DNA from 4 places in the Microbispora sp. NPDC046933 genome. Region 4 is predicted to be linked to each of the others. Evidence: riboswitches for the same ligand, from Rfam matches in the RefSeq annotation. Region 4 holds a riboswitch; each other region holds the start of a gene.
What was found. A riboswitch is a leader RNA that binds a small molecule or an ion and turns the genes downstream of it on or off. The one in region 4 is predicted to bind cyclic di-AMP.

Region 1 (7,202 bases), on a different contig from region 4:
ACCTGACCACGGTCACGTCGTACGACGACGAGACCACCGCGATGTCCTACACCTGTGTGTGCGGCCACGGCGAGACCGTCCTGCTGTCCGAGCACACCCGCGGCAAGCTGGTGTGGAAGGTCGACTGGCCGATGCGCTGGGCCTACGAGGGCGTGGTCTTCGAGCCGTCGGGTGTGGACCACAGCTCGCCGGGCTCGTCGTTCGTCGTCGGCGGCCAGATCGTCCGCGAGGTGTTCGACGCCCCGCAGCCGATCGGGCCGATGTACGCCTTCGTCGGCATCAGCGGCATGGCCAAGATGAGCAGCTCCAAGGGCGGCGTGCCGACCCCGGCCGACGCTCTGTCCATCATGGAGCCCGCGCTGCTGCGCTGGCTGTACGCCCGCCGCCGCCCCAACCAGTCGTTCAAGGTCTCCTTCGACCAGGAGATCCAGCGCATGTACGACGAGTGGGACACGCTGACCAAGAAGGTGCAGGACGGCACGGCGCTGCCGGCCGACCAGTCGGCCTACCGCCGCGCGTCGAGCACGGCCTCCCGGGTCCTGCCGGAGACGCCGCGGCGGCTGCCGTACCGGACGCTCGCCTCGGTCGTGGACATCGCCACCGGGCACGAGGAGCAGACGCTGCGCATCCTGCGCGCGTTCGACCCGGAGATCGCCGGGCTGGACGAGCTGCGGCCGCGGCTCGACCGCGCCCAGCACTGGGTGAACACGTACGTGCCCGCGGAGGACCGCACGCAGGTGCGCGAGACGCCCGACAAGGAGCTGCTCGACACGCTCGGCGAGCAGGACCGGGAGTCGCTGCGCCTGCTGGCGGAGGGCCTCGACGAGCACTGGTCGCTCGACGGGCTGACCACGCTCGTGTACGGCGTGCCGAAGGTGCAGGCCGGGCTCGACATGGACGCCAAGGCGGCCACGCCCGAGCTGAAGGCGGCCCAGCGCGCGTTCTTCGCCCTGCTCTACCGGCTGCTCGTCGGCCGCGACACCGGCCCGCGGCTGCCCACGCTGCTGCTGGCCGTGGGCCGCGACCGGGTGCGCGAGCTGCTCGGTCGCGCCTGATCGGCGTGTCGGATTCCTTGGAGGCGGGTCACACCGCCTGAACGCCGGCGCCGCGGGCCGGACGGCACGGCCGTCCGGCCCGCGGCCGTGCCGACACGCCTCCGGGACGCCTCCGGGACGCCTCCGGGTCGCCTCGCGGACCGGTGGCGGCGTCAGAGCGCCCAAAAGGCAGGGACCCGCACGCCAGGGTGTCCGGCAGTTCAAGGTGCCCGGCAGTTCAGGGTGCCCGGCAGTTCAGGGTGCCGGCAGCTCGGGGTGTCCGGCAGGTGACGGTGTTCGGCAACTCAGGGTGTTCGGCAACTCAGGGTGTTCGGCAACTCAGGGCAACAGCACCAGCCGGCCGCGCAGGCCGCCCCTCCGCAGGCGTTCGTGCGCCTCGGCCGCCCGCTCCAGGGGATAGGTGCCGGCGACCCGCGTGGTCAGCCGTCCCGCCTCGGCCAGCTTGGCGACGTCCCGGAGCTGGGCCGCGTCGGCGCGGACGAACACCGTCGAGACCCGGATGCCGCGCAGCGGGATCGGGGCCTGCCCGGCGCCGACGGCGACGAACGCGCCCCCGTTGCGCACGGCGTCCAGGGCGGGCAGGCCGACGACCGCCGCGTCCACCAGACCGTCCACACCGCCGGGAACGAGGGCCCTGACCGCCCCGGCCAGGTCGGCGCCTCTCGGGACGAACCATTCGGCGCCGAAGCCCCGCACCAGTGACTCGTCGCCGGGCGCGGCGACCGCGGCGACCCTGATCCCCCGTGCCACGGCCAGTTCCACGAGATAGCCGCCGAGGCCACCGGCCGCGCCCGTGACGAGCAGGGTCCCACCCTCGGCGAGCCCGGCGAGATCGAGCGCCTGGGCGGCGGTGAGCGCGTTCAGCGGCAGCGTCGACGCCTCGGGCGCGGCCACTCCGGCGGGCGCGGGCGCGACGGCCGTCTCGTCCAGCACCACCAGGTCCGCCTGGGCCTTGAGTGGATCCGTCAGCCGGTCCGACAGTCCGATGACCCGCTCCCCCGGGCGCATGCCCGTCACGCCCGGACCGACGCGATCGATCACGCCCGCCACGTCCCAGCCGAGTGCGTACGTCTCCTGGTGCGGCATGAGCTTGTGATCGGCGAGGGCGCCCGCGGCCGTGAGCAGGTCGACGGGGTTCACGGCCGCCGCCTCGACCCTGATCCGCACCTGTCCCGGCCCCGGCTCGGGTTCGGCGACGTCGACGACCCGTACGGCGCCGCCCTGTGCCACCAGTGCTCTCATGAATTCCTCCTTCCGTACGGCAAGCAGGGTAGGGAGAGCTACTCTCTCCGGGTAAGAAGGCACCTGAAAGTGCGTAAGGGAGGCGGAGGGAAGACATGGCCACCCGGACGGCGGCCGAGCGCCGCGAGGAGGCGCGCCAGCGGTACAACGCGTACGTCGCGACCTGCCCGTCGCGGAAGCTGCTCGACACCCTCAGCGACAAGTGGGTGAGCCTGGCGCTCACCGCGCTCGCCCACGGCCCGCTCCGGTACAGCGAGCTGGCGAGGACGATCGCCGGCGTCAGCCAGAAGATGCTCACGCAGACGCTGCGGACGATGGAGCGCGACGGCCTGGTCTCCCGTACGGTCACCCTCTCGGTGCCGGTCCGGGTCGACTACCGGCTCACGCCGCTGGGCGAGGACCTCATGCCGCTGCTGGAAGCGATCAAGCGCTGGGCCGAGGTTCACATGGAGGATGTGGAGGCGGCCAGGGAGGCGTACGACCGGCGGCTCGACCCCGAACCTTGACGACCTTCATTGCAGGCGTTTACCGTCCCTGAAGGGTGGGCCGACGAATCATCGTCGTGGGGGAGGGCGGACGATGGGTGTTCCCGAGGTCGTCTACCGAGGTGACAATCTCGCCTCGGAGCTTGACCGTGCCGGTCTCACCGAAGAGGACCTGCTTCTCCTCGCGGAGCTGGCCAAGGGCGTGACCGCCGACCGGGTGGGCCGCAGTCTCGACGTCAGCGGGCGCACCGTGCGGCGCCGGCTGCGGTGCATCTGCGACCGCATCGGCGTCGCGACCGCGATCGAGGCGGTCGCCTGGGCGGCGCGCCGCCGCCTCATCTGACCGCGTTCCGCCCCCACGGCCTCCCTCTGGGGAGGCTCAGTCGGCGACGCGCACCGCTCCCGCGAACGGCCGCCCGGCGATCTTCGCGATGTGGATGACGTCTCCCGTGCGCGGCGCGTGGATCATGTAGCCACCGCCGATGTAGATGCCCACGTGGTGCAGGTCGGAGTAGAAGAACACCAGGTCGCCGGGGCGGAGCTGGTCACGGGGAATGTGCGTGCCGGCCGTCCACTGGTCGCCCGTGTAGTGGGGCAGGCTGATGCCGACGGACTGGTAGGCCGCCATGACCAGGCCGGAGCAGTCGAAGGAGCCGGGCCCCTCGGCGCCCCACACGTACGGCTTGAGCTGCTGCGCGAGGGCCCAGCGCGCCGCCTGGGCGGCCTTGCCGTCGCCCACGATGGGGAACGACATCCTCCTGCGCGTCTCGCTGCCGACCGTCCGGGAGACCTGCCGGTAAAGGTTGCTCTCGGTCTTCTTGATCAGCTTGGTGATCTTGTCGCGCTGCGAGTCGAGGCCGCTGAGGAGCTTCTTGACCTCGGCCTGCCGGGCGGAGGCGCTCTCCCTGGCCCGTGCGGCGGCGTCCATGGCCTTGGTGACCTCGGCGACCTCCTGGCTCTCCTGCAGCTCCAGCGCGTACTGCGTGGAGGCCTGGTCCAGGTACTGCCGGGGGTCGGCGTCGCTGTCGATGAGCACGAGCGCGTTGCCGAGCCCGTTGGTCATGTAGGAGTGCTGCGCGAGGGCGCTCGCCTTCTGCCGGCGGACCTCCAGCTCGGCCTCGCTCTTGGCGAGGTTCTTCTTGGCGAGGTCGGCGGACCGCTCGGCCGCCTTCAGACGCACGCGCTCGCCGTTGTACTGCTCGGTGAGGGTCTCGATCTCGGTGTAGAGGCTCTCGACCTGCTCGGTGAGCTCCTTGAGGCTCGGCTTGGGGTCGGCGGTGGCGCGGACCACCGGGGCGCCGAACGTGATCGCGGTGAGCGCGACGCCGACGAACGCCAAGCGGCGGATGGCACCCGGACCGGCCGTGCCGGATCCGGACCGTCGGCGGCGGGCGTGCCTGCCCGTCGGCCGTCCTCCACGCATGCGCAACCGAGCTCCTCTCCCACATGTGCCCCGCCGGCGGGCCCGTGTCGTCGGGACGGGGCCGTACTGCGGGGCACTACTGAGCGCCTACCGGGTTAGCTGACGGGTTCGGGCCGGAGTAGCCCTACCTTGGCGGATTCACCCCTTGACGATCTCAGACCGAACCGATCCTGATCCTGCAGTTGGGTCCCCGGTTCCCCTTCGCACTCGGTGCTCGAAGATTCGGCGCCCGGTCGCCGTGAGCGCTCACGATGACCGGCATCGTCGCTGGACGATAGTGCACGGCGAGTTCTTGCTCAACCAGAACTCCGAAACCCGTCTACGTTTGACAACCAAACGATCACAGTCGGGTCACGGGCTCGGTAGTGATGCGTCCGTGTTCACCTGGGTTTAGAGCGATCTGAGGCATTGGATGTGCTGCTCGGACTGCTGGAAAAAGTGGGACGAACTGGAACGGCCACCTCGGGGTGCGGCTGTGCATCCGTCCGTATCCTGGAGGCTACGGACGGTCAGGCGCCATGTCGGATGCGGCGTTTGGGAATGACCGTTATCCAGGAAGACGCGAGGAAGACGCTCCGCGCCGACCCCATGGGATCGGCGGAGGTCCGGCTAGGCTGGCCGACCATGGAGCAGGTCGCCGCGCAGACATCCAGCGGATCGGGTGCCACGGCCGTGACGGTGCGCCGGGCCAGGACGCCGGACGTCCGGGTGATCCGGCGCCTCGTCGACGCGTACTCGGGCTCCGGTCCCCGCCTGCTCAAGAAGAGCACGGTCACCCTGTACGAGGACGTCCAGGAGTTCTGGGTGGCCGAGACGGGCGGGCAGGTCGTCGGCTGCGGCGCGCTGCACGTGCTGTGGGAGGACCTGGCCGAGATCAGGACCGTCGCGGTGGACCCCACGGCACGCGGCGGGGGCGTCGGCCACCGGATCGTCGCCGCGCTCATCGAGACCGCCAGGGACCTCGGCGTGCGGAGGGTCTTCTGCCTCACGTTCGCCGTGGAGTTCTTCGCCAGGCACGGCTTCAGGCCCATCCAGGGCACCCCGGTCTCTCCGGAGGTGTACGCGGAACTGCTCGCGTCGTACGACGAGGGTGTCGCCGAGTTCCTCGACCTGGAGCACGTCAAGCCGAACACGCTGGGGAACACCCGGATGTTGCTGCACCTCGACCGTCATTGATCGCCATTGATGGGCATTGATCATCGATCTTGACGGTGATTGTCATCTGCTGCAAAGGTGACTGTTGATACACCTGTCGCTACTTTTGGCAATATCAGCGTGTGCTACAGACATGCGGCGCATGCGTCTTCGAAACGAGGTGACACGGTGAGCACCGGACAGCCGCCGTACCCCCAGGACGAGTCGGACGGGACGCCACCGCCGTCATCGAACCCCGGGTACAACACGGACAGACAGGCCCAGGACTACGACCCCGACGTCACGGTCGTCAGTTATCGCCACCCCGGGCAGCACACGGGCCCGCAGCAGCCGCCCGGCTACGACCCCGCCCAGGGCGGCTACGGCCAGCAGCAGTACGGCCAGCAGGGCTATGGCCAGACCGGCCCGCAGCAGGGCTACGGCCAGGAGGCCGCCCAGCAGCAGGGCTACGGCCAGCAGCAGTACGGGCAGCAGCAGTACGGCCAGCAGGGCTACGGGCAGACCGGCCCGCAGCAGCCCCCGCAGCAGGGCTACGGCCAGCAGGGTTATGGCCAGACCGGCCCGCAGCAGGGCTACGGGCAGCAGCAGTACGGCCAGCAGGGCTACGGCGCCCAGCAGGGCCAGCAGCAGTACGGTCAGCCGTCCCAGAGCGGCTACGGCCAGCAGGCCGCCCCGCAGGACTACGGCCAGCAGCAGGACTACGGTCAGCAGCAGGGTTACGGCCAGCAACCGGGCTACGGGCAGCAGCAGTACGGCCAGCAGGGCTACGGCGCCCAGCAGGGTCAGCAGCAGGGTCAGCAGCAGGGCTACGGTCAGCAACCCGGCTACGGGCAGCAGCAGTACGAGCAGCAGGGCTACGGCGCCCAGCAGGGCCAGCAGCAGGGCTACGGCCAGCAGTACGCACAGCAGGCCCCGCAGCAGGGTTACGGGCAGCAGCAGGGCTATGGCCAGCAGTACGGCCAGCAGGGGTACGGTCAGCCCGGCTTCGCGCAGCCGTACGGGGCGGCGGGCCAGATCCCGCCCGGCGCACCGGCCCCGCTCGCGGAGTGGTGGCAGCGCCTCGTCGCCCGCATCATCGACGGCGTGATCGTCGGGATTCCCTTCTGGATCATCACGCTCGTGATCACGGGGATCGTCGTCACCGCCCCGAGCATCAACATGACCAGCGGGGTGGTGGACGCCGGAGGCGGTTACTTCCTGGCGTCGCTGCTCACCGCGATTCTGGGCGGCATCGTCATGGTCGCCTACGAATTCCTCATGCTGCGGGCGCAGGGGCAGACGCTCGGTAAGAAAGTCATGGGCATCAAGGTCGTTCCGGTCGGCGGCACTCTCGACGCGGGCGGGCTTCCCCAGGACGTGGCGGTGAAGCGCGCCGGCGTGCTCTTCGGATTCGAGTTCCTGCAGTGGATTCCCGTTATCAGCTACCTCGCGAGCCTCGCCTCCCTTCTGAACGTGCTGTGGCTGCTGTGGGACAAGCCGCTGCATCAGGCACTGCATGACAAGGTCGCCAACACGGTGGTGGTCAAGGTCAAGTAACCACGACAGGCGGGGCCGATGGGAACGGACCATCGGCCCCGTTTTTGTATGGGGTCGCTATGGCTCCGTCCGCACCGCCCGCTCAACCCTGCTGTGACGGAAAAACCTTGCGCGGCGGCCCGGGCATGCCATGCTTGGGTTCACCGTCCCGAGAGGTGCCCAATGACCGCGAGACCGCCCCCGGCGCCAATCCTTAAGGTGGGTCCTCGCCGTCCCAGGGGGGTCATATCCGTCCACGGGCGGCTTAAGGAACCGTCAGGGGCGCTTATGGGGCCGTATGGAGCCGCACAGGCCCTTATGGCGCTC
Region 2 (7,202 bases), on a different contig from region 4:
TGCTCGACCCGCGCGAGGCCGCCGCGGTCATCGGCAAGACCGCTCAGCTCAACTTCCATCCGGTGCTCGGTCCCGCCGAGGACGGCGACAAGGACGCGGTCGCCGACGAGAGCGGCCAGAAGCTGAAGCTCGGCCCGGTCGCCCTCAGCGGGGCCGGCGTCACCGACGCCGCCGCGCGCACCGACCCCCAGATGGGGCCGGGCTGGTTCGTCACGATCGACTTCAAGGAGCCCGGCCCCTGGCGGGAGCTGACCGGGAAGGCGGCCTGCGCGCCGGTCGGCGACCACAAGCGCCGCGTCGCCATCGTCCTCGACAACGAGATCATCTCCTCGCCGCAGGTGGCCGACTCGGTCGCCTGCGAGGCGGGGATCTCCGGCGGCACCACGCAGATCACCGGGTCGTTCACCCCGCAGGAGGCGCAGAACCTCGCGGTGCTGATCAAGGGCGGCTCGCTTCCGGTGCCGCTGGATCTGGTCGAGCAGCGGACGGTCGGCCCGACCCTCGGCGCCGACGCCATCGCGGCGAGCGCCAAGGCGGGCGTCGTCGGGGTGATCCTGACCGCGGTGTTCATCGGCGTCGTCTACCGGCTGGTGGGCGTGCTGGCCGCGGTCGCGCTCGCCTGCTACGGCCTGATCTCGTACGCCGGGCTCGTGGCCATGGGAGCCACACTCACACTGCCCGGCCTGGCCGGGTTCGTCCTGGCGATCGGCATGGCGGTGGACGCCAACGTGCTGGTCTTCGAACGGGCCAGGGAGGAGTACGGCGCGGCGCCCCGCCGGGGCCTCAAGGCGGCCCTCGACCGGGGCTTCAAGAACGCCTGGAGCGCGATCGCCGACTCCAACATCACCACCCTGCTCGCCGCGGGGCTGCTGTTCTGGCTCGCCTCCGGGCCGGTGAAGGGCTTCGGCGTGACGCTGGCCATCGGCGTGCTCGCCTCGCTGGTCTCGGCGATGCTGATCACCCGGGTGCTCACCGCCGCCCTGATCGGCAGGATCGGCCCCCGGGCGTCCGGCATCGGCTCGATCGGCCGGGTCAGGACCTGGCTGACCCGGCGCGACCCGGACCTGATGCGCGGCAGGCGGCTGTGGCTCGCCGTCGCGGCCGGGCTGCTGGTGCTGGCGGGCGCGGGGCTGGTCACCCGCGGGCTGAACTACGGCGTCGAGTTCACCGGCGGCCGCATCGTGGAGTTCGGCACGAGCAGGCCCGTCGACGTCGCCGCGGCGAGGCAGGCGGTGGCGGACGCCGGGTTCCCCTCGGCCGTCGTGCAGCGGTCGGACGACGCGATCTCGGTGCGTACCGGGCAGATCAGCGCCGACGACGTGGTCCGCATGGAGGAGGCGCTGGACCGGCGCGTGGGCGAGGTCTCCAAGCAGCGCGACGAGCTCATCGGGCCGAGCCTCGGCGAGGAGCTGCGCCGCAACGCGCTCATCGCGCTCGCCGTCGCGCTCGCCGCGCAGCTCGTCTACCTGGCGTTCCGGTTCCGGTGGACGTTCGGCACGGCGGCCGTGGCGGCGCTGTTCGTGGACGCGGCGGTCGTCGTCGGCGCGTTCGCCTGGATGGGCAAGCCGATCGACGGGGTGTTCCTGGCCGCGATGCTCACGATCATCGGCTACTCGGTCAACGACAAGGTCGTGCTCTTCGACCGGGTGCGCGAGCTGTGGCCGGTGCGGCGCGGGGAGCCGTTCGGCCGGGTGGTGAACACCGCGATCCTGCAGACCGTGCCGCGCACGGTCAACACCGGGCTCGGGGCGTTGTTCATCCTGGCGGCGCTGGCGGTGTTCGGCGGCGACTCGCTGCGCGACTTCGCGGTCGCCCTGCTGATCGGCATCGTCGTGGGCACGCTGTCGTCGTCGTTCGTGGCCGGGCCGGTGGCCATCGCGCTGGAGAGGCGCACCACGAAGCCGCCGCCGGCTCCCGCCGCCCCGCGGGCCAGGCCCGTGCGGCGCGACGGCTCCGGCGCGGTGGTCTGATCGGCCGGAACGGGCCCGGGGCGGGCGTCCCGCCCCGGGCCCAGTGCGGCTACGGACGGCCGAGCGCGCGCAACTGGAGGGGCGTCAGCGCCGAGACGTTCTGGTCGATGGGCGAGTCGGTGTACTGGTGGATCGCCCAGGACTTCCAGTCGGCGGGCGGCGTGATGTCGCCCGGGGCCTTGCTGTAGTGGGCCACCCAGAGCGGGTACTGGCCGAGGCCGTGGCCGTACTCGTCGGCGAAGTTCCAGCCGCTGTAGAACATCGGCCTGGTGCCGGTCTTGGCCGTCACGTACTCCAGCCAGGTCTTGGCCCACTGGTTGACGTGTTCGACGGACTCGCCGTCGCTGGTCTCCAGGTCGAGCACCAGGATGTCGCCGGGCTTGCTCGGCTGCGCGTTCACCACCTCAAGGAAGTGGTCGGCCTCGGCGATGGGGTCGTTGGAGGGATGGCCGTAGTGGTAGACGCCGCGGACGATGCCCTTCTTCTCCAGCTCCCGCCAGTGGCGGGCGAAGGACGAGTCGGTCCACGAGGTCCCCTCGGTGGCCTTGATGAAGCCGAACTGCGCGCGGCTGTTCATCCAGTCGTGGTCGGCCTCGTAGCCGGAGACGTCCTGGCCGTACGTGTGCGGGTTCGCGTAGGCGGGGGCGGGCAGGACGACGGCCGCCGTGACGGTGGCCGTGGCGGCCGTGACCGTGAGGGTCGCCGCCGCGAGGGCGGAGCGCAGGCGCCGGCGGGAGGGCCGGCTCCCGAGGGAGAGCCGATGGCTGGACATGCGGGGTTGACTCCTTGCTTCCATGCCGCCTACCGGGTTAGCTGACGGGTTCGGGCAGGAAGTGCCCTACGGGCGCATCTGGGGGCCTGCGCGCCGATTCACCCCGAAGAGAGTGGGTCCCCGGCTCCGCATGACGCGGATTCGGCGGCCGCGCGATCATCGCGCGGTCCGGGCAACGACACGGCAAGGGATACGACAGCGGAAGTCGGCCGGGTACCCATGCCGTGTGCCCTAAAGGTACACACAGCACAAGAATGGTGTAAACAGGACAAAACATGTCTTTACCTGAACAGATCACCCCGCACCGGCCGGAGGCGCACACCGATTCCGGGGGTCAGGCGCGCGGGGCGGCCGGCGTGGACAGTCCCGTGCCGAACAGGCGGGCGTCCACCTCGTCGAGGGCCAGACGCAACGCGCCCAGGGCGACGCTCTCGGCGCCGAGTGTGGAGGCACGGATCTCGGGCACACGCAGGCAGGTGCGGCGGAGTTCGCGGGCCAGCTGGTCGAGGATGAGATCGGCGGAGCGGGAGAAGCCGCCGCCGAGGACGACGACCTGCGGGTCGAGGGTGAGGACCAGGGCGGCGGTGCCGACGGCGAGGTCGCGGGTGTAGCGCCGGACCGCGGTCCTGGCCGCCTTGTCCCCGGCACGGGCGGCGTTGAACACCCAGGCCGCCGCGTCGTCGGTGTCGACGGCCGCGGGCAGGCTGGCGCAGTTCTCCAGGTGGGAGGGCGCGGTGAGCCAGCGGACCTCGCGCAGCGCGCCGATCTCGCCGGCGGCGCCGCCGTAGCCGCGGCGCAGCGTGCCGTCGATGATCAGGCCGGCGCCGGTGCGCATGCCGGCCAGCAGGTAGACGATGTCGTCGGCGTCGCGGGCCGCTCCCTGCCAGCGCTCGGCGACGGCGGCCAGCTTGCAGTCGTTCTCCACCTGGATCGGGCAGGAGAAACGCCCGGTCAGGTGCTCGGCCGGGTTCACGCTGGCCCACCCGGGCAGCGGCGTGAACAGCGTGGTACGGCCGCTGGCGTCGACCGGCCCGGTCACCCCGACGGTGATCGCCCAGATCTCGTCCGGGCGCAGTCCGGCCGCGCTCAGGCACTCGTCGATGGCCGCGTCGACGACGGTGAGCCGCGCGGCCGGGTCGGCGCCGGGGTCGACCGGCAGCCGGCTGGTGGCCGCGACGGTGCCGTCCAGGTCGGCGAGCATGGCCAGCACCTTGTGCGCGCCGACGTCGACGCCGATCACGTGACCGGCGCCGGCGTTGAACCGGTAACGGCGGGCGGGGCGCCCGACGACGCTGCTGCCGTCGGGCTCCACGACGGTGAGCCAGCCGTCGGCGACCAGGCCCTGCACGATGACGTCCGCACCGGGCCTGGACAGCCCGGTGCGGGTGGCCAGCTCCGTGACGGTGGACGGCGGGTGGCCCCGCAGCGCCCGGACGATGCTGAGCGCGTTCAGCTCCCGCATCCGGGTGACGTCCGTCCCGGTCGTGACCAGAGTCCCGGTCGTGACCTGCTCGGTCACCGTCGCCCCCTTCGATCCCTGAATGCGATCCCCTGAATAACGCTGAGCTCTTTACAAAAGAGTAGTGCGAAATCAGGAGATCGGATACCACTGCCCTTCGGGGGCGACGGCCGGGCCGAAGTCCACCTCGCGGCCGTCGATGGCGAACTCGTACCGGCCCTTCCGCACGACGGCGGGCCGTGCGGAAAGGTACGCCGTCATGTCCGCCAGCTCCTCCGCGCGCAGCCACCCCGGCGGGTCGGACACCGCGCGGAAGCCGCACACCGTGGCCAGGTCACGCAGCCAGCCGAGCTGCCGGTCGGTGAGCAGGTTGAGCCGGCTGCGGAAGTACACGACGTCGGGGTCGACCTCGGCCAGCGGCGCGTGCCACAGCCGGTGCAGTGTGTTGACCACCGCGTTGCGCGCCATCGCGTCGGACGGGTCGTCGCTGGCGTAGTTCTGCCACATCGGCGCGACGTCCGGCCCGCTGCGCAGCCCGTCGAGCAGACCGAGCGAGGGCAGCAGGATCGCGCCGCTGCCCAGCAGGTACACGTCCTCCCCCGCCGTCCGCCTGATCAGCTCCAATGCCTGCCGGTAGGCCTGCTCGCGCCCGATGCCGCCCTGCCGCACGCCGGGGGCGGCGCCGGCGTTGATGAAGTCGAGCTTGAGGTAGCCGAAGCCCCACTCGTGCACCACCCGCCGGATGAGCCGCTCCACGTGGTCGAGCGCGTCGGCCCGGGACAGGTCCAGCGCCCAGTATCCGGTCCCCCAGTTGTGGCCGGCGACCACGGGTTCGCCCCGTTCGTCGCGCAGCAGCAGCTCGGGCCGCTCGCGGGCGGTGCGCGAGCCCGGCAGCACGATGAACGGCGCCAGCCACAGCCCCGGTGTCATCCCGGCGCCGGCGATGCGGTCGGCGAGCGCGCGCATCCCGGACGGGAACTTGGCGTTCGGCTCCCAGTCGCCGACCGCCTCCTCCCATCCGTCGTCGACCTGCAGCACGTCGAAGGGCAGCCCCTTCAGCGCGGCGATGTCCTCGGCCAGCCCCGCCTCGGTGATGCCCTCGTAGTAGGCGTACCAGCTGCACCAGACGTTCCCGGCGCGCCGGTCGCGGCTGCCGAGGCGGGCGGCGAGCGCGCGGGTGTAGGCGCCGAAGACCTCCTCCTCTTCGCCGTACGCGAGGAACCACGGCGCCCCGTCGTCCTCGTACCAGCCGGCGAGCGTGTCGCGGTCGGCGGCCAGGCGCGGGGTGCCGACGCCGAGCGCGCCGAGCAGCAGGACCCGCCCGTCGTCGCCCTGCAGGGCGGCGACGGCCGAGGAGTGGTGGCGGGACGGGTCGTCCCAGACGGGGTCGTCCGCGGTGGTCCGGCGCCGCGGGTCGGCGATGCGCAGCGGGGGCTCGGACAGCCGCCGCCACCCGCACGGGCTCCACGAGTTCTGCCCGTGCCGGTAGAACAGCGCGTCGCCGAGGCCGTGCAGCACGGCCACCCGGCCCGGCGGCAGCACGACCCCGCCATCGATCTTCTCAGGTGGCTCGGAGCCGGTCGGCTCAACGGCTACGGTACGGCCTGCCAGCTCGACGAGCAGCGGCATGATGCTCCTTTGTCTGTGCTCGGAATCTCAGGTGAACAGCGCGTTGACCTGGTCGTTGGCCTTCTTCAGGGCGTCCGCTGCGCCGGCCTGGCCGAGGATGATCGACTGGATCGCGTCCTGCACGATCTGGCTCACCTCGTTGCCGTGGTCGGTGATCGGCAGCAGGAACGTGCCGCCCGGCGTCTTGGTCGGGTCGAGGTAGGCGTGCACGTCACGCCCCTTGGCCTGGTGGGCGGCCGCGGCCTTGTCGCTGGCCGTCTTGATCGCGGGGAAGACGACGGCGTTGCCCGCGACGATGTCCTGGCAGTCGGCCGATGCGAGGAACTTCACCCACTTCCAGGCCTCCTCCTTGTGCGGCGTGCCGGTGAAGATCGCGTCGGACAGGCCGTTGATGGCGGTCTTGCGCACGCCGGCCGGGCCGACGGGCATCGGGGCGAGGGCGAACTTCTGCTCGGCGTCGGAGCCCAGGTAGGTGTTGATGGTCCACGACCCTGCGAAGGTCATCGCGCCGTTGCCGGCGTTCATCACCGCGTCGCGGCCGAGGGTGGACTGCTTGTCGAACTTCGGCGCGTAGCCCTTGTCGATGAGCTGCTTGTACCAGTCGATGGTCTGGACGAGCTTGGGGTCGTCGTACCTGTAGTGCGTCCCCCAGGGGTTCTTGTCCAGGTATGTCCACCCGTTGGCCACGGCCAGGTCGCCCCAGCCGTTCTGGCCCTGCGACCCGTCGGCCCACTCCGGCAGGAAGCCGTACACCTTGACGTGGTTCTTGTCGAACGCCGGGTCGAGGCCGTTGCGCCCCTTCTCGTCGACCGTGAGCTTGGCGATGACCTGCTGGAGCGTGCCGCCGTCGGTGGGGTTCCAGGTGAGGTTCGCCATCTCGTCCGCCTTGATCCCCTGCTCGGCGAGCATGGTGCTGTTGTAGACGAGCGCCTCGGTGTCCCAGTCCTTGGGCAGGCCGAACCGCTTGCCGTCCTTCACCCACAGGTCGGCCAGGCCGTCCTGGTACTGGGTCAGATCCACCTTGTCGCGGGTGACGTACGGCTGGATGTCGAGGATCTGCCCGCTGCCGACGAACTGCGGGTAGTAGGAGACCTGGTCGGTCCACACGTCCGGGGCCTGGCCGGCGGCGAGCTGGGTGGTGAGGTTCTGCCAGTACTGGTTCCAGGCCGTCTGGGTGATCTTGATGGTGATGTTCGGGTTGGCCGTGTGGAAGGCGTCGGCGCAGGCCTGGTACGACGCCTGCTGGTTGTCGTCCCAGAGCCAGTAGTCGATCGTGACGTTGCCGCCGGCCGCGTCGTCCTGCGACTCGCCGCCCGACCCGCAGGCGGCGAGCGTGCCGGCGAGCGCCAGCGACAGCAGCGCCGCGCCTGCC
Region 3 (7,202 bases), on a different contig from region 4:
CTCAGCTCACTGCAATCAAGATCCTTCTCAGCGCCAACGGCTGTTCGCCGGTTCCTCGACCCCGGGACCGGCCGCTCCAGCACGTCACCGAACACCTCCACACGATCATGTCCGGAAGCATCGAGGATCTGAAGGAACGCGGCGCCCGACGCCGGCATCCGCTACTTCTTGATCTGAAGGACAGACACGTATGGTCTTCACCCAAGCCGAACTCGACTACCTGGCCACCCAGCGCATCGGCCGGCTCGTCGGCGGGGGCGCGCTGGGCAGGTCGAAGAAGTTCCGGAACGTCCAGCGGGGCAGCACGGTCGCGTTCGTCGTGGACGACCTCGCGACGGTCGATCCGTGGGCGCCCCGGGGCATCGAGATCCGGGGCACGGCGGTGGCGCTGACCGACCAGGAGCCGCCCCTGCCCGGTCTGTCCCGGGAGATCATCAGGATCACCCCACCAAGATCATCTCGTGGGCGCTGGGCGGGCCGCGAGCGAGCCGTACGGTGTGAACTGCCGCTGACGGCGGCATGCCGATCACCGTCGACCACGAAGCGCGCCGGGATCACCGGCGCGCTTCGAAGTCGGCGTGGGACGGTCGCCGGTCAGGAGGAGGCGGAGACGTCCCCGGGATACATCGGGTAGCCGTACCCGGCCACCTGCCAGGTGGGCCGGGTGCGGGCCTCGACGGCGCCGCCGTCGCCGGTGTTGCCCTCGATGGTCCTGATGGTGCCGTCGCCGTTGTCCTTGACGACGAAACCGACGTGCTCGACGTCGTCGATGGCCTTGCTGCCGTTCCAGTTGAAGAACACCACCGCGCCCGGCTTGGGCGTGCGACCCCAGCGGCCGTGGTCGGCGAACCAGCGGGCGTGCTCGACGGTGTAGGCGTCGGAGCCCATGACCGGCCCGATGCCGAGCTGCTGTCCCACCCAGGAGACGAACATGTCGCACCAGGGGGCGTTGAGGTAGCCCTTCAGCGTGCCGCCGTCGCGGGCGAGGGTCTCGCGGGCGCGGGGGGTGGACATGTACCACTGCTGGAACTTGGTCCCGCCGCCGTAGGCGTTCTCGCTGATCCCGATCTGGCTCCTGGCCAGGTTCAGCACGTCGCCCGCGCTGACCTTGGGCAGCGTGGAGGCGATCTCGGCCATCGACTGCGCGGCCGCCGGGCCCTTGCCGGTGGCGGGGTTGTCCGCCGCGTGCGCGGCCGGCGATGCGATCAGCACGGCCGAGGCGAGGGCCCCGCCCGCGAGTGCAGCGCGAACACAGGTGTTGAGGACGTGCATGGTGGGGCGAACTCCCTTACTTCCATGCCGCCTACCGGGTTAGCTGACGGGTTCGGGCTGGAAGTCGCCCTACGGCACGTATGCCGATTCACCCCAGGAGAGGTGGGTCCCCGGCTCCGCGCGGACGCGGACTCGGCGGCCGGGCGGCAGGCCGGGATCGGCCGGCCGCGTCGGTCTGAGGAGGGCTTCTTGACCATTGAGATGAGCAAGTGCGCCCTGAGCTGCCTAAAACGTAATAGACCAGGTCAAACCGGTCAAGTTAGAACAACTCAGATTTTACTGGACAGTAGGCGGCAAACCCGGCAGAGGCGGGTATCGGCCGCCCAACCCGGTCTCACCTGGGCAGGCGCACGGTCACGGCCAGGCCGCCCTCCGGCCGGGCGAGCGCCTCGGCCGTGCCGCCGTGCGCCACGGCGATGGCCCGGACGATGGACAGGCCCAGCCCCGCCCCCCGGGCGGATCGGACGCGGTCGCCGCCCAGCCGGCGGAACGGCTCGAACAGGTCGTCCACCTCGTACGGCGGGACCGGGGGCCCGGTGTTCTCCACCGTCACGCTCACCCCGGCCTCCTCCTCCCGCAGCCGGACCCAGACCTCCCCGTCCCGCACGTTGTACTTGATCGCGTTCTCCAGCAGGTTGACCAGGCAGCGTTCGAGGAACAGCGGATCGCCGTGCGCGACCGCCGGGCACAGGTCCTCGTGGACGACCACCTTCCTGCGGCGCGGCTGCAGGTCGATCTGCTCCATCGCCGTACGGACGACCTGCCGCAGGTCGACCGGCTTGCGGGCGGTCAGCTCCTGCTCCGACTGCGCGAGCATGAGCAGGCCCTCGATCAGCCGCTCGTACCTGGCGTTGGTGCCGAGCAGCGCGCGGGCCAGCGCCTTGAGATCCTCCGACGCCGCGGGCTCCTCCAGCGACACCTCCAGCACCGTACGGTTGACCGCCAGCGGGGTGCGCAGCTCGTGGGAGGCGTTGGCGATGAACCGGCGCTGGGCGTCGAACACCCGGTGCAGCCGGTCGAGCATCGCGTCGAAGGTGTCGGCGAGCCGCTTGACCTCGTCCTGCGGGCCGCGCAGGGCGATCCGCTCGTGCAGCGTGCTCTCCGACAGCCGCTGCGCGGTCTCGGTCACCCGCTCCAGCGGGCGCAGCGCGCGGTCGGCCACCAGGTAGCCCAGCACCACCGCGACGGCCCCGACGAGGATCATGACGACCACCGACGAGCGGAGCACGTCGGTCAGCACGTCGGCCGCCCCCTGCTCGACGTTGGTGCGCACCCGCTGCGCGAGCATGTCGCTGTCGGGCAGCCTGCCCCCCAGGACGCCATCGGGGGCGCCGGCGTCGGTCACCTTCGACGCCACCGCCACCACGAACCGCTGGTTGAGCGCCCGCGCGGTCAGCAGGTGGGTGAACCACAGCAGCACCGACCCCGCCAGGAAGAACAGCCCGCCGTACAGCAGGGTGAGCCGCGTCCGCAGGCCGAGCCTGCCCCACAAGGACAGGACGCGGGTCACAGCCGATATCCTCGGCCCGGCACGTTCTCGATCACCGGGGGGTCGCCAAGTTTGCGGCGCAGCGAGGTGATCGTGACGCGCAGCACGCCCGTGCCCGCGTCCGCGTGCTCGTCCCACACGTTCGCCCGCAACCGGGCCGAGGTCACCAGCCCTCCGCCGGCCCGCATCAGCTCGTGCAGCACGTCGAACTCCTTGCGGCCCAGCGCCACCTGCCGCCCGTCCCGCGTCACCGTACGGCGGGCGGGGTCGAGCCGGATCCCGGCCCGCTCCAGCACGGGCGGCACCGCCCGGGGCGAGCGCCGGGCCAGCGCCCGGATCCGGGCCACCAGCTCGGCGAACGCGAACGGCTTGACCAGGTAGTCGTCGGCGCCCAGGGACAGGCCCCCGACCCGGTCCCGCACCCGCCCGGCCGCCGTCAGCATGAGGATGCGGCTCGCCCCGCTCGCGCCGGCCAGCTCCCGGCACACCTCGTCGCCGTGCACCTCGGGCAGGTCGCGGTCGAGCACGACCACGTCGTAGTCGACATAGGCGGCCAGCTCCAGCGCCTCCTGACCGTCGTAGGCCACGTCCACCGCGATCGCGTGCAGCCGCAGCCCACGGGCGACGGCCTCGGCCAGCTGTTCCTCGTCCTCGACCACGAGCACCCGCATCCCAACCTCCCGCTCGGTTCCGAGAGTGGCGTACGCGGTGTTAGCCGCGGATAAGCGATCTCCGCTTATCCGCGTTTAGCACCGCCTCCGCTGGAGTTGGGCCCCGTCCCGGGCGAACGCCCCGGGAGAAGAGGAGCGACTCATGCGCTTACGACCGCTGCGCGCCCTGGGCCCGGCACCGGTGCTCACACTGGGGCTCACATTGGGGCTCGCCCTGGCACTGACCGGCTGCGGCGCGGCGCCCGCGGACGACGGGATCGCCAGCGCGGGCGGCGCCACGTCGGGCACAGCGTCAGGCGCCGCGGCCAGGCCGTCCGCCACGAGCACGGTGGACCGCCAGGAGGCCCAGCTCAAGTTCGCCCAGTGCATGCGCGAGCACGGCGTCGACATGCCCGACCCCGATCCCGACGGCCGCGTCCGGATCATGAGCAAGAAGGGCGACGAGGCCTCGATGCAGAAGGCCATGCAGGCCTGCCAGCACTTCATGAAGGACGCGGTCGGCGACAAGCTCGGCGGCGACGATCCCCAGGCGCGCGACCGGATGCTCAAGTTCGCCCAGTGCATGCGCGAGCACGGCGTCGACATGCCCGACCCCGAACCCGGAAAGGGGCTCCAGGTCAAGATCAAACCGGGCCAGGAGAAGGCGATGGAAGAGGCGCAGAAGGCCTGCGAGGAGTACGCGCCGGGGAGGAAGCCGTGAGGAAGGGCCTGGTGATCGCGGGCGCCGGAGTCCTCGCCCTGGCCGCCGCCGGAACGGCCGTCGCCATGGCGGGCGGCGACGGCGCCGGCGCGGCCGAGCCGTCCCCGCCCCCGGTGCCCGCCACCGCGTCGATCACCCGGCAGGACCTGGTCGACACCAAGACCGTCGAGGGGTCGCTGACCTACTCCGGCGAGCGGCAGGTCAGCACCGACGCCTCCGGCACCGTGACCTGGGTGCCCGCCGAGGGCGCGGTCGTCCGGCGCGGCCGCGCGCTGCTCAGGGTGGACCGCAGGCCGGTGGTCCTCATGTACGGCTCGCTGCCGATGTACCGCCCGCTGCGGCAGGGCATCGACGACGGCCCGGACGTCGAGCAGCTCGAACGCAACCTCAAGGTCCTCGGCTACGGCGACGACCTGACTGTGGACGACCACTTCAGCTACGCCACCTACCTGGCCGTCAAGGAGTGGCAGGACGACGCCGGGCTGCCCGAGACCGGGCAGGTGGACGCCTCCCAGGTGGTCTTCCTGCCCGCCGCCGCCCGGGTGACCGACGCGAAGGTCGAGGTCGGCGACAGGATCACCCCCGGTCGTCCGGCCCTCACCATGTCGGGCGTACGGCGGCTGGTGCACGTGGACCTGTCCACCGACGACCAGTCACTGGCCAGGAAGGGCGCCAAGGTCACCGTGGAACTCCCCGGCGGCGAGCGGGTCACCGGGAAGATCACCTCGGTCGGCACGGTGGCCGAGGCCGTCCCGTCCGGGCAGGGCCAGGACGAGGGCAGCACCATCGACGTCGACATCACCCTGAGCAAGACCCCCAAGACCCGCCTCGACAAGGCCCCGGTCGAGGTGGAACTGGTCAGCGAGCGGCGCGAGAACGTGCTGGCCGTGCCCGTGGAGGCGCTGCTGGCCCTGCGGGAGGGCGGCTTCGGCGTCGAGGTGGTCGAGGGCGCGTCCACCCGCGTGGTCCCAGTAGAGCTGGGCGCCTTCGGCAGCGGCATGGTCGAGATCACCGGCGACGGGCTCACCGAGGGCATGAAGGTCGGGGTGCCCGCCACATGAGCATCCCGCGGCCCGAGCAGCCGTACGTGGTGGAGCTGCGCGAGGTGACCAAGGAGTACGGCGGCGGCGTGCGGGCCCTGCGCGGGGTGGACCTGCTGGTCGAACGCGGCGAACTGGTCGCCATCGCCGGGCCGTCCGGCTCCGGCAAGTCGACCCTGCTGCACCTGATCGGGACCCTGGACCGGCCCACCACGGGCACCGTACGGATCGCCGGGCACGACGTGGCCGGGCTTTCCGACCGCGAGCTGTCCGCGCTGCGCGCCCGCCACCTGGGATTCGTCTTCCAGCAGTTCCACCTCGCGCCCGGGGTGAGCGCGCTGGACAACGTCGCCGACGGCCTGCTGTACACCGGCACGCCGCTGCGGGCGCGGCGGGAACGCGCCGCCGCCGCGCTGGAGCGGGTGGGTCTCGGCCACCGGCTGGGCCACCGCCCCAACCAGCTGTCGGGCGGCGAGCAGCAACGGGTGGCGGTGGCCCGCGCCGTGGCGGGCGATCCGCCGCTGCTGCTGGCCGACGAGCCGACCGGCAACCTGGACTCGGCGGCGGGCGCCGAGGTGCTGGGCGTCCTGCGCGACCTGCACGCCGCCGGCACCACGATCGCGGTCATCACCCACGACCCCGAGATCGCCGAATGGTGCCCCCGGCAGGTGCGCGTACGCGACGGCCTCGTCGTCGCCGACGCCGGGGCCGGCGCCGGACGCCGCCCTCCCGGAGCGAACCCCAAGCTCAATTCTGACAAGGCGCCGAATGCCGAAACCGCGGCGGCGGCGAAGGGAGCACCACGATGAGCCCTCAGCGGCTGACCCCCGCCAGGCTCGGGCCGTCCGACGTCCTGCGGACCGGCGCGGCCGGGCTGCGCACCCGCCCCGCGCGGGTGGTGCTGTCCGCGCTCGGCATCGCCATCGGCATCGCCACGATGATCGCGGTGCTGGGCATCTCGTCCTCCTCCCGCGAGCAACTGCTGCGCCAGCTCGACCGGCTCGGCACCAACCTGCTCACCGTCGCGCCCGGGCAGACGATGTTCGGCGAGGAGGCCAAGCTGCCCGTGGAGGCGCTCGGCATGGTCCGGCGCATCGGACCGGTCCGCACGGCCTCGGCCACCGGCACGGTCGACACCACGATCCGGCGCACCGACCGCATCCCCAAGGCCGTGACCGGCGGCATCGCCGTCCAGGCCGCGACCGCCGACCTGCTCACCACCCTGGAGGGCCGGGTCGTCAAGGGCGCCTGGCTCAACGCCGCCACCGAGGCGCGGCCCGCCGTCGTGCTGGGCGCCAAGGCCGCCGAGCGGCTCGGCATCACCAGAACCGGCGTACGGGTCTGGATGGGCGAGCGGTGGTTCACCGTCGTCGGCGTCCTGGGCCCGATGCCGCTCGCCCCGGAGATCGAGCGCTCCGCGCTTGTCGGGTTCCCGGCCGCCGAGAAGTACCTGGGCTTCGACGGCCACCCGACGACCATTTACGAGCGGTCCGCCGAGGAGTCGGTGGAGGCCGTCCGTGCCGTGCTGCCGCGCACGGTCAACCCGGAGAACCCGGAGGAGGTCACGGTCAGCAGGCCCTCGGACGCGCTGGCGGCCCGGGCGGCGGCCGCGAGCGCGTTCACCAACCTGCTGCTCGGGCTCGGCGCGGTCGCGCTGCTGGTCGGCGGGGTCGGCGTGGCCAACACCATGGTGATCTCGGTGCTGGAGCGGCGCAAGGAGATCGGCCTGCGCCGCTCCCTGGGCGCCACCCGCGGGCAGGTGCGCCTGCAGTTCCTCGCGGAGTCGCTGCTGTTGTCGGCGCTCGGCGGGATCGCGGGCGCGGTGCTGGGCGGCCTGGCCACCGCCGGCTACGCGCTGTCGCGCGACTGGCCGCCGGTGGTCCCGGCCTGGGCGTTCGCGGGCGCGGTCGGCGCCACGCTCGTCATCGGCACCCTCGCCGGCCTCTACCCGGCGATGCGCGCGGCCCGCCTGTCGCCGACGGTCGCGCTCGCCACCACCTGACCGGTCACCTGTCGGTGACCTGGCCGGT
Region 4 (7,202 bases):
CTGGCTGGCCGCCCAGCGGCGGCCCACGCCGGGCGAGACCCGGGTGTTCGAGGCCGTGCTCGCCGCGCTGGCCGACCACGGGTTCACCCCGACCGCGATCGTCACCCGGCTGACGTACCTGTCCGCGCCCGACTCGATCCAGGGCGCGCTCGCGGCAGGGCTGCTCGGCGGCGGGTCCCGCTTCCTCGGCGTGACCGAGGACTGCGGCCGGTTCCTGCACGACGTCCTGGCGGCGCACGACGGGCCGCTGCCGTCCGATGACGCCGGCTGGGACGCCCTCGCCCTGGAGACCGTACGGGCTCAGCGGCAGGCGCGGCGGTTCATCCCCGGCCTCGGCCACCACGTGCACAAGGAGGGCGACCCCCGCACGCCCCGGCTGCTGGAGATCGCCGCCGAGGAGGACCTGTTCGGGCCGCACCTGTCGCTGTTCGCCGCGATCGGCCGCGTGCATCCCGAGGTGCTGGGCAGGAAGCTGCCGCTCAACGGCGCGGGCGTCTGCGGCGCCGCGCTCGCCGACCTCGGCCTGCCGCTCGAACTGCTGCGCGGCTTCGCCCTGCTCGCCCGTACGGCCGGCCTGATCGGGCAGCTCGCCGAGGAACTGCGCCACCCGGTGGCGAACGAGATCTTCCTGTCGGTGGACCTCAACAACCGGTCCGTCGACCCCGAGCCCTACACCCCCGACGCCACTGGAGGTTCGCATGGCTGAACTGGTCGCGGTGATCGCGTCCACCCATCATCCGTTCTACTACCGCGCCAGCACCGCCACCGGCGAGGACCGCCCGCCGTTCGCCGACGAGTGGGTGCGCAAGGTCGAGGCGTTCCGGGAGACGCTGACGAAGGCGCGGCCCGACGTGCTGGTCATGGTCGGCTCCGACCACTTCCACCAGCTCTGGCTCGACAACATGCCGCAGTTCCTCGTCGGCAAGGCGCCCTTCTACGACGCGAACTGGTACAACGAGGAACGCGAGTTCGGCCTGCCCCGCATGTTCTTCACCGGCCAGGAGGACCTGTCGGCGTACATCCTGCGGGAGGGCCTGGACGCGGGCTTCGACCTGGCCTTCTCCAACGAGCTGCGGATCGACCACTCGATCACCTGCCCGATCATCACGCTCCGGCCGCAGAACGACCTGCCGATCGTGCCGATCTACACCAACATCTTCGCCCCGCCGCTGCCGCGGCCGAAGCGGTTCGTGCAGCTCGGCCGTACGATCCGCGAGCTGGTGGAGTCGTGGCCGGCGGACAAGAGGGTGGCGGTGATCGGCACCGGGCACCTGTCGCTGGAGCTCGGCGGGCCGCGCCAGTTCGGCCCGCACGGCCCCGATCCCGAGTTCGACCGCAAGGCGGTCGAGTGGATCTCGTCGGGCGACATCGAGGGCTGCCTGTCGGAGGTCACCCTCGACAGCCTCCACCTGCCCGGCAACGCCACCCACGGCTTCATGGACTTCATGCTGATGATGGGCGTGGCCGGCGAGGGCGCCAAGGCCGACTACGTCGACACCTACGACCTGTTCCACACCATGGAGGCGTACTTCACCTGGTATCCCAACGGAGGCGTGGCGTGAGCAAGTACCTGCTGAACAAGTTCCTGTTCACCGTCGACCGCGATCCGGAACTGGTCGAGCGCTACCGCGAGGACCCCCGCGGCACGGTGGAGTGGTGGGAGGCCGAGTACGCCAACCGGCTGCTGAGCTGTCACGGCGGGGAGGCGTCCACCTGGCTGCGCTTCGACGACACCGAGCGCGAGGCGCTGGCCGGACATGACTATCCCAGGCTGTTCGAGCTGGGCGCGCACCCGTTCCTCACGCTCACGCTGTTCATCGCGATGTTCGAGCGCGACCACGAGCCGATGGGCTTCCAGACCGAGTACGCCCGGCGGCTGGCCCACGTGACGATGCCGTACCCCGACATCGCGACGTGATCGAGCCTGCCCGCCACCGAGCGCGGGCGGGGGCGGCGAGGCGCCGGGCATGTCGTGCGGGGCGTGCCGGCGGCTCTCGCCGATGACGACGACTTCAGCGGAGGGTGGGACATGCGCGCAGCGCAGATCGTGGAACCCGGCAGGCCGCCGCTGGTGGCCGACCTGCCCGTACCCGTCGCCGGGCCCGGCGAGACGCTGGTCGAGGTCGCCGCCGCGCCCGTCACGCCGCTCGACCTGCTCTGCGCGACCGGCACGTCCTACTTCGGCAGGCCGCGCACGCCGTACGTGCCGGGGGTGCAGGGGGCCGGTGTCGCGGACGGGCGGCCGGTGTGGTTCGCGACGTCGGCCGGAATGGCCCCGGGCGACGGCAGCATGGCGCAGGCGGCGGCCGTGCCCGCGCGCGACCTCGTCGAGCTGCCCGCCGGGACCGACCCGGTCGCGGTGGCCGCGCTCGGGCTCTCGGCGGTCGCCGCGCACATGGCGCTGACGTGGCGCGGTGAGCTCGCCCCCGGCGAGCAGGTGGTGGTGCTCGGGGCGGGCGGCGTCGTCGGGCAGGCCGCCGTGCAGATCGCGCGCGTCGCCGGCGCCCGCAGGGTCGTCGCGGGCGCCCGCTCCCCCGCCGCCGGGGAACGCGCCCGCCAAGCGGGCGCGGACGCCGTGGTGGCGCTCGACACCGGCGACGTCGCCACGCTGGCCGCCCGCTTCGCCGAGGCCTGCGACGGGCCCGCCGACCTGGTGCTCGACCCGCTCTTCGGCCCGGCGGCGGCCGCGGCGGCCCGTGCCCTGCGCCCGGGAGGCCGGTGGGTCAACCTCGGCTCCTCGGCGGACGAGACCTGCCCGATCGACTCCTCCACGCTGCGCAGCAGGTCGCTGCGGCTGCTGGGATACACCAACAACGAGCTGACCCCCGAGCAGCGGGCCGCCTCGATCGTCTTCGTCGCCGGGCAGGCGGCGCTCGGGCGGCTGGCCGTCGCCCACGAGACGGTCCCGCTGGAGGAGGCCGAAGCCGCCTGGCGGCGTCAGGCGGCCGGAACCGCATCCGGCAGGATCGTCCTCGTCCCGGGGTCCGCCTAAGACCCGCTCACCACTCGTCGAGGCGCGGCCGGTGGGTCAGGAGGCCGTGACCTGCGGCACCGACTCGTAGAGGGCCCAGTCGGCGCTGATCGCGCCGGCGGTCTTCAGCAGCAGCGGCAGGTGGTCCTCGGTCAGCTTCTCCAGCGAGGTCTCGGCGGCGTGGCTGTTGACGTTCACGGCCGCGATGACGTTGCCGGAGCCGTCGCGCAGCGGCGCGGCCACCGACCGGATCCCGAGGGCGAGCTGCTCGTCGGTCAGCGCCCAGCCCTTCGCCCGCACATCGCGCAGCATGGCGTCGCGTTCCTGCGGCCCGGGCCGCCACCGCGGCTCGATGCCCGACCGGCTCGGCTCGGCCAGCACCCGCTCCAGCTCGTCCGGCGGCAGCGCGGCGAGCAGCACCTTGCCCAGGGACGTCTGGAGCGCGGGGAACCGCGTCCCGATCTGCACCGAGAGGGCGACGATCTTCGGCACGGCCACGCGGGCGACGTACACGATGTCGGACCCGTCGAGCTGGGCGATCGACGACGACTCGTTCGTCTGGGCGACCAGCCGTTCCAGGTGCGGCCGGGCCACCTCCCACAGGCCCATGGAGCGGACGTAGGACACGCCGAGTTCGAGCACCCGCGGGGTGAGGGCGAAACCGCCCTGCGCCGAGCGGGCGTACCCCAGCTCCTGCAGCGTGAGCAGGATGCGCCGCGCGGTCGGCCGGGCCAGGCCGGTCGCCGCCGCCACCTCGGTCAGGGACATCACCGGGCGTCCCGGCTGGAACGCCCTGATGACATCGAGGCCGCGCGCGAGCGCCTCGATGAAGTCAGGTCCGGTGTCGCCTCGTGCCATGAACGCCTCTTCCGCTCGAACTCGCCGAGTCAACTTTAGACCCTGACACCGGCGGGCTGTCCGCCTGTCGGCGGTCCGCGTCGTCCGGGATGCCCAGCTTCACATCACCGTAACGCGGCGTTCGGCGGCGACCCGTCCCCAGCGTGACCGCGCAGCGGACCTCTGTCCGCATTAACGGCGCCATGACAGGACGGTGAAAGTGTGGCCGCCGCGAAGCCGTACGGCGGCCCCGTGCGGACCACCGGCACCGCACCGGCCCATCGCCCTGGGAGCGCGGGAGGTCACCCGCGCCTGCGGTGCCGTCCGCCGGACGTCGCGGCCGCGGCCTTGACCCGGAGCCCGGTCACGGCGGTGGAGACCACCGCGAACAGCAGACCGGCCGGCAGGACGGCGTCGCCGGGCGACCACACGGCGTCGGGGGACTGGCCCTGCGTGGCCGCCATGTTCCTGACGGCCGGCCTCGCCGTGCCCTGGACGCTCGCGTGCACGGCCGCCACGGGCTGGACCGACACCGGCGCCTTCGGCTCCACCTTGACCTTGCGCGGCAGGCCATACCCGACGATCTTGCTCTTGTCGCGTACCTTCCGCTTCAGCCACACTCCGTCGACGTTGCCCTCGATCGTGTGGACCTTCCCGCCGACGACCTTCTCGACCACGCCGACGTGGTCGATGTCGCGGATCTTCTTGGACCCCGACCAGGCGAAGAAGACCACGGCGCCCGGCTCGGGCCTGTCGCTCCAGGCGTGATGTTTCTCGAACCACTTGGCGTGCCGCGTGGTCAGCGCGAACTCGCCGACGTGGTCCCGCAGCCCGGCCCGGTCCGCCGCCCAGGAGACGAACATGTCGCACCAGGGGGCGGTCTTGAAGTCGGGGTCCTTGGCGACGTTGTCGGCGTACCACTCGCCGAACTTCGTGTGTTTCCCGGCTCGTTCGCGGTAGCCCAGTTCGGGGCGGACGGCGTCGAGCAGCTGTCGAGCTATCGGATCGGTGGAAATCGGAGGCTCCTCATGGCGCGCTTCGAGACATGACGAACCGGCCCGCCGGCGTCACGGCAGGCATGACGGCATGGAGACATGACGGCATGACCGCCCGAGGACACGGCCGCGGCGGGGCGGAATCAGAAACGGGAGATGTGGCAGCCCGTCACGGGCGCGCCATCACCCCGGAAGCCTGGAGACGTTCCAGGGCGGGCATGTGGTCCGGCGACGTGACGCGGACCGGGTGGGCAGGTGGAGCCGACACTCCACGCGCTCTCCTCTCCTTGGCCGCCTACCGGGTTAGCTGACGGGTTCGGGCCAGGAGTAGCCCTACCGGATGGTCCGGATTCACCCCAAGAGACGTGGGTCCCCGGTTCCCGGGATCGAAGACATCCGGGATTCGGCGGTCGCCGGTCGTCCTCGGGTTGAGGACCGCTCACCGGCGAAATACACGGGAAGCTTAGTAGATAACAAGTAAGACACGGCCCAAAAAGCGGCAAACGGCACCATTCTGGCCGCCGCCGTCCAGTGCTTCCGCAGGTCCTCACGGTCGCGGGCCGCCAACCGTGAGATGCGCCACACAACCGCCCGGGTGCGCGGGCGGCGCGGACCCCCTGGCCCGCGCCCCGCCCTCGGCGTCAGAGGCGGTACACCCGCGCCGCCGTCCCCCGGAACACCGCGTCGCGCTCGCCGGGCGACAGTCCCGCGCCGGCGAGGAGCGTGTCGGCGGCGCCGGCCCAGGCCGGCAGGGACCCGGCGAGGAGGCAGACGGGCCAGTCGGAGCCGAACATCAGCCGGTCCGGCCCGAAGGCGTCGAGCACCACCTCGGCGTACGGCCGCAGCCGCGCGGCGTCCCAGTCGTCCCACCGCGCCTCGGTGATCATGCCGGACAGCTTGCAGGTCACGTTGGGCGAGGCGGCGAGCTCGCGGATCAGCCCGGCCCAGGGGTCCATCCCTCCGCGGGCGATCGGCGGCTTGGCGACATGGTCCAGCACGAAGCTCAGCTCGGGAAGCGCGCGTACGGTCTCGATCGCGGCGGGCAGCTGGTGGGGCAGGACGAGCAGGTCGTAGCTCAGCCCGGCCGCCGCCACCTGGCGCAGTCCGCGCCGTACGTCGTTGCGGGCCAGCCAGCGCGGGTCGGGCTCGCCCTGGACGAGATGCCGGATGCCGCGCAGCAGGTCGCCGCCGGGCGAGGCGGCCAGCGCGGCGAGTTCGGCGGCGAGATCGGGCCGGGTCAGGTCCGCCCAGCCCACCACGGCGGCGACGACGTCGGACCGAGCCGCCGTCGAGAGGAACTCCCTGGTCTCCTCCGCGTCGGGCAGCACCTGGACGAGCACCGACGTGCCGATCCCGGCCCCGGCCGCCGCGTCCGCGTAGTCGGAGAGCGTGAAGTCACGGCGGACAGGCGACATCTCCGGCGGGTCCAGCCAGGTCTGGGGTCGCCGGGACAGGTCCCAGATGTGGTGATGGGCATCGATACGCGTCATCGGAGAGCCTCTCGCGCGAGGTGCCGTAGGGGTTTCCCGGTCGCGGCGGCCAGCCTGACCAGGTCGTCGTGCTCGGGTTTGGCGCCCCACGGCCCATGCTTGATCCGCACGGCCTGCCCGTGCAGTTCGACGGTCTCGACGTGCCTGGGCAGCGCGGTCTTCTCCACCACGACGCGGCGCAGGCCCAGGCTGCCGGTCTCGGCGAGGACCAGGTCGCTCAGGGCGCCGGCCAGCGAGGGATCCGCCAGCACGTGCAGGACGTGCGCGGGCCGGCCCTTCTTCATCACGGCCGGAGTCACCCAGGCGTCGGCCGCGCCGGCCTCGAGGGCGCGCTCGATGACGTACGCGAGGACCTCCCCGGTCACGTCGTCGAGGTTGGTCGAGAGCACGACCTGCCGGACGGTCCCGGCCGGCAGGTCCGGAGCCGACTCTGGAACCGGCTCCGGTTCCAATGGGTCCGGCGGCGCCGTGGGCTGGGGCTCGGGCTGGGGCTCGGGCGTGCCGAGCATCGCGACCGTCACGTTGGGCCGGTCGGGCAGCACGCGGCTGCCCGCGCCGTACCCCGTGGCGCGGAGCGTCATCACCGGCGGCGGGCCGTAGACCGCGCCGGCCCCGCGCAGCAGGGCCGCCCCCGTGGGGGTGACCGTCTCCCCCGCCGCGGCGTCACCCCGGACCCGGGCCCCCGCGAGCAGTGCGAGGGTCGCGGGCGCGGGCACCGGCAGCACCCCGTGCCGGGTCCTGACCGTGCCGGAGCCCAGCGGGAGCGGCGCGCAGTGGACCCGCGTCACGCCGAGGTCGCCGAGCGCCGCCGCGCAGCCGACGATGTCCACGAGGGCGTCGTGGCCGCCGAGTTCGTGCAGGTGCACCTCCCCGGCGGGGACGCCGTGCAGCGCGCCCTCGGCCTCGGCT

Region 1: another riboswitch for cyclic di-AMP. It lies ahead of ABZ857_RS40565 (NlpC/P60 family protein); the one in region 4 lies ahead of ABZ857_RS28685 (CHAP domain-containing protein).
Region 2: another riboswitch for cyclic di-AMP. It lies ahead of ABZ857_RS08305 (GH25 family lysozyme); the one in region 4 lies ahead of ABZ857_RS28685 (CHAP domain-containing protein).
Region 3: another riboswitch for cyclic di-AMP. It lies ahead of ABZ857_RS10045 (CHAP domain-containing protein); the one in region 4 lies ahead of ABZ857_RS28685 (CHAP domain-containing protein).

Annotation. Positions count from the first base shown of each region.
Region 1 is NZ_JBEYWW010000052.1:1,909-9,110, reverse strand. Features, by position in the region: gene lysS (lysine--tRNA ligase) at 1-1,055, shown strand, start outside; gene ABZ857_RS40580 (NADP-dependent oxidoreductase) at 1,374-2,297, opposite strand; gene ABZ857_RS40575 (helix-turn-helix domain-containing protein) at 2,393-2,803, shown strand; gene ABZ857_RS40570 (LuxR C-terminal-related transcriptional regulator) at 2,877-3,125, shown strand; gene ABZ857_RS40565 (NlpC/P60 family protein) at 3,162-4,121, opposite strand; cyclic di-AMP (ydaO/yuaA leader) riboswitch at 4,275-4,428, opposite strand; gene ABZ857_RS40560 (amino-acid N-acetyltransferase) at 4,830-5,381, shown strand; gene ABZ857_RS40555 (RDD family protein) at 5,529-6,896, shown strand.
Region 2 is NZ_JBEYWW010000005.1:47,958-55,159, forward strand. Features, by position in the region: gene secD (protein translocase subunit SecD) at 1-1,970, shown strand, start outside; gene ABZ857_RS08305 (GH25 family lysozyme) at 2,020-2,742, opposite strand; cyclic di-AMP (ydaO/yuaA leader) riboswitch at 2,754-2,899, opposite strand; gene ABZ857_RS08310 (ROK family transcriptional regulator) at 3,077-4,261, opposite strand; gene ABZ857_RS08315 (glycoside hydrolase family 36 protein) at 4,334-5,830, opposite strand; gene ABZ857_RS08320 (sugar ABC transporter substrate-binding protein) at 5,858-7,202, opposite strand, start outside.
Region 3 is NZ_JBEYWW010000006.1:85,477-92,678, reverse strand. Features, by position in the region: gene ABZ857_RS10050 (hypothetical protein) at 191-634, shown strand; gene ABZ857_RS10045 (CHAP domain-containing protein) at 595-1,272, opposite strand; cyclic di-AMP (ydaO/yuaA leader) riboswitch at 1,287-1,420, opposite strand; gene ABZ857_RS10040 (HAMP domain-containing sensor histidine kinase) at 1,607-2,782, opposite strand; gene ABZ857_RS10035 (response regulator transcription factor) at 2,779-3,432, opposite strand; gene ABZ857_RS10030 (hypothetical protein) at 3,575-4,132, shown strand; gene ABZ857_RS10025 (peptidoglycan-binding protein) at 4,129-5,193, shown strand; gene ABZ857_RS10020 (ABC transporter ATP-binding protein) at 5,190-5,981, shown strand; gene ABZ857_RS10015 (ABC transporter permease) at 5,978-7,174, shown strand.
Region 4 is NZ_JBEYWW010000024.1:32,168-39,369, reverse strand. Features, by position in the region: gene ABZ857_RS28710 (citryl-CoA lyase) at 1-706, shown strand, start outside; gene ABZ857_RS28705 (extradiol ring-cleavage dioxygenase) at 699-1,562, shown strand; gene ABZ857_RS28700 (hypothetical protein) at 1,559-1,918, shown strand; gene ABZ857_RS28695 (zinc-binding dehydrogenase) at 2,030-2,992, shown strand; gene ABZ857_RS28690 (IclR family transcriptional regulator C-terminal domain-containing protein) at 3,029-3,829, opposite strand; gene ABZ857_RS28685 (CHAP domain-containing protein) at 4,111-4,773, opposite strand; cyclic di-AMP (ydaO/yuaA leader) riboswitch at 5,080-5,222, opposite strand; gene ABZ857_RS28680 (amidohydrolase family protein) at 5,445-6,293, opposite strand; gene larC (nickel pincer cofactor biosynthesis protein LarC) at 6,290-7,202, opposite strand, start outside.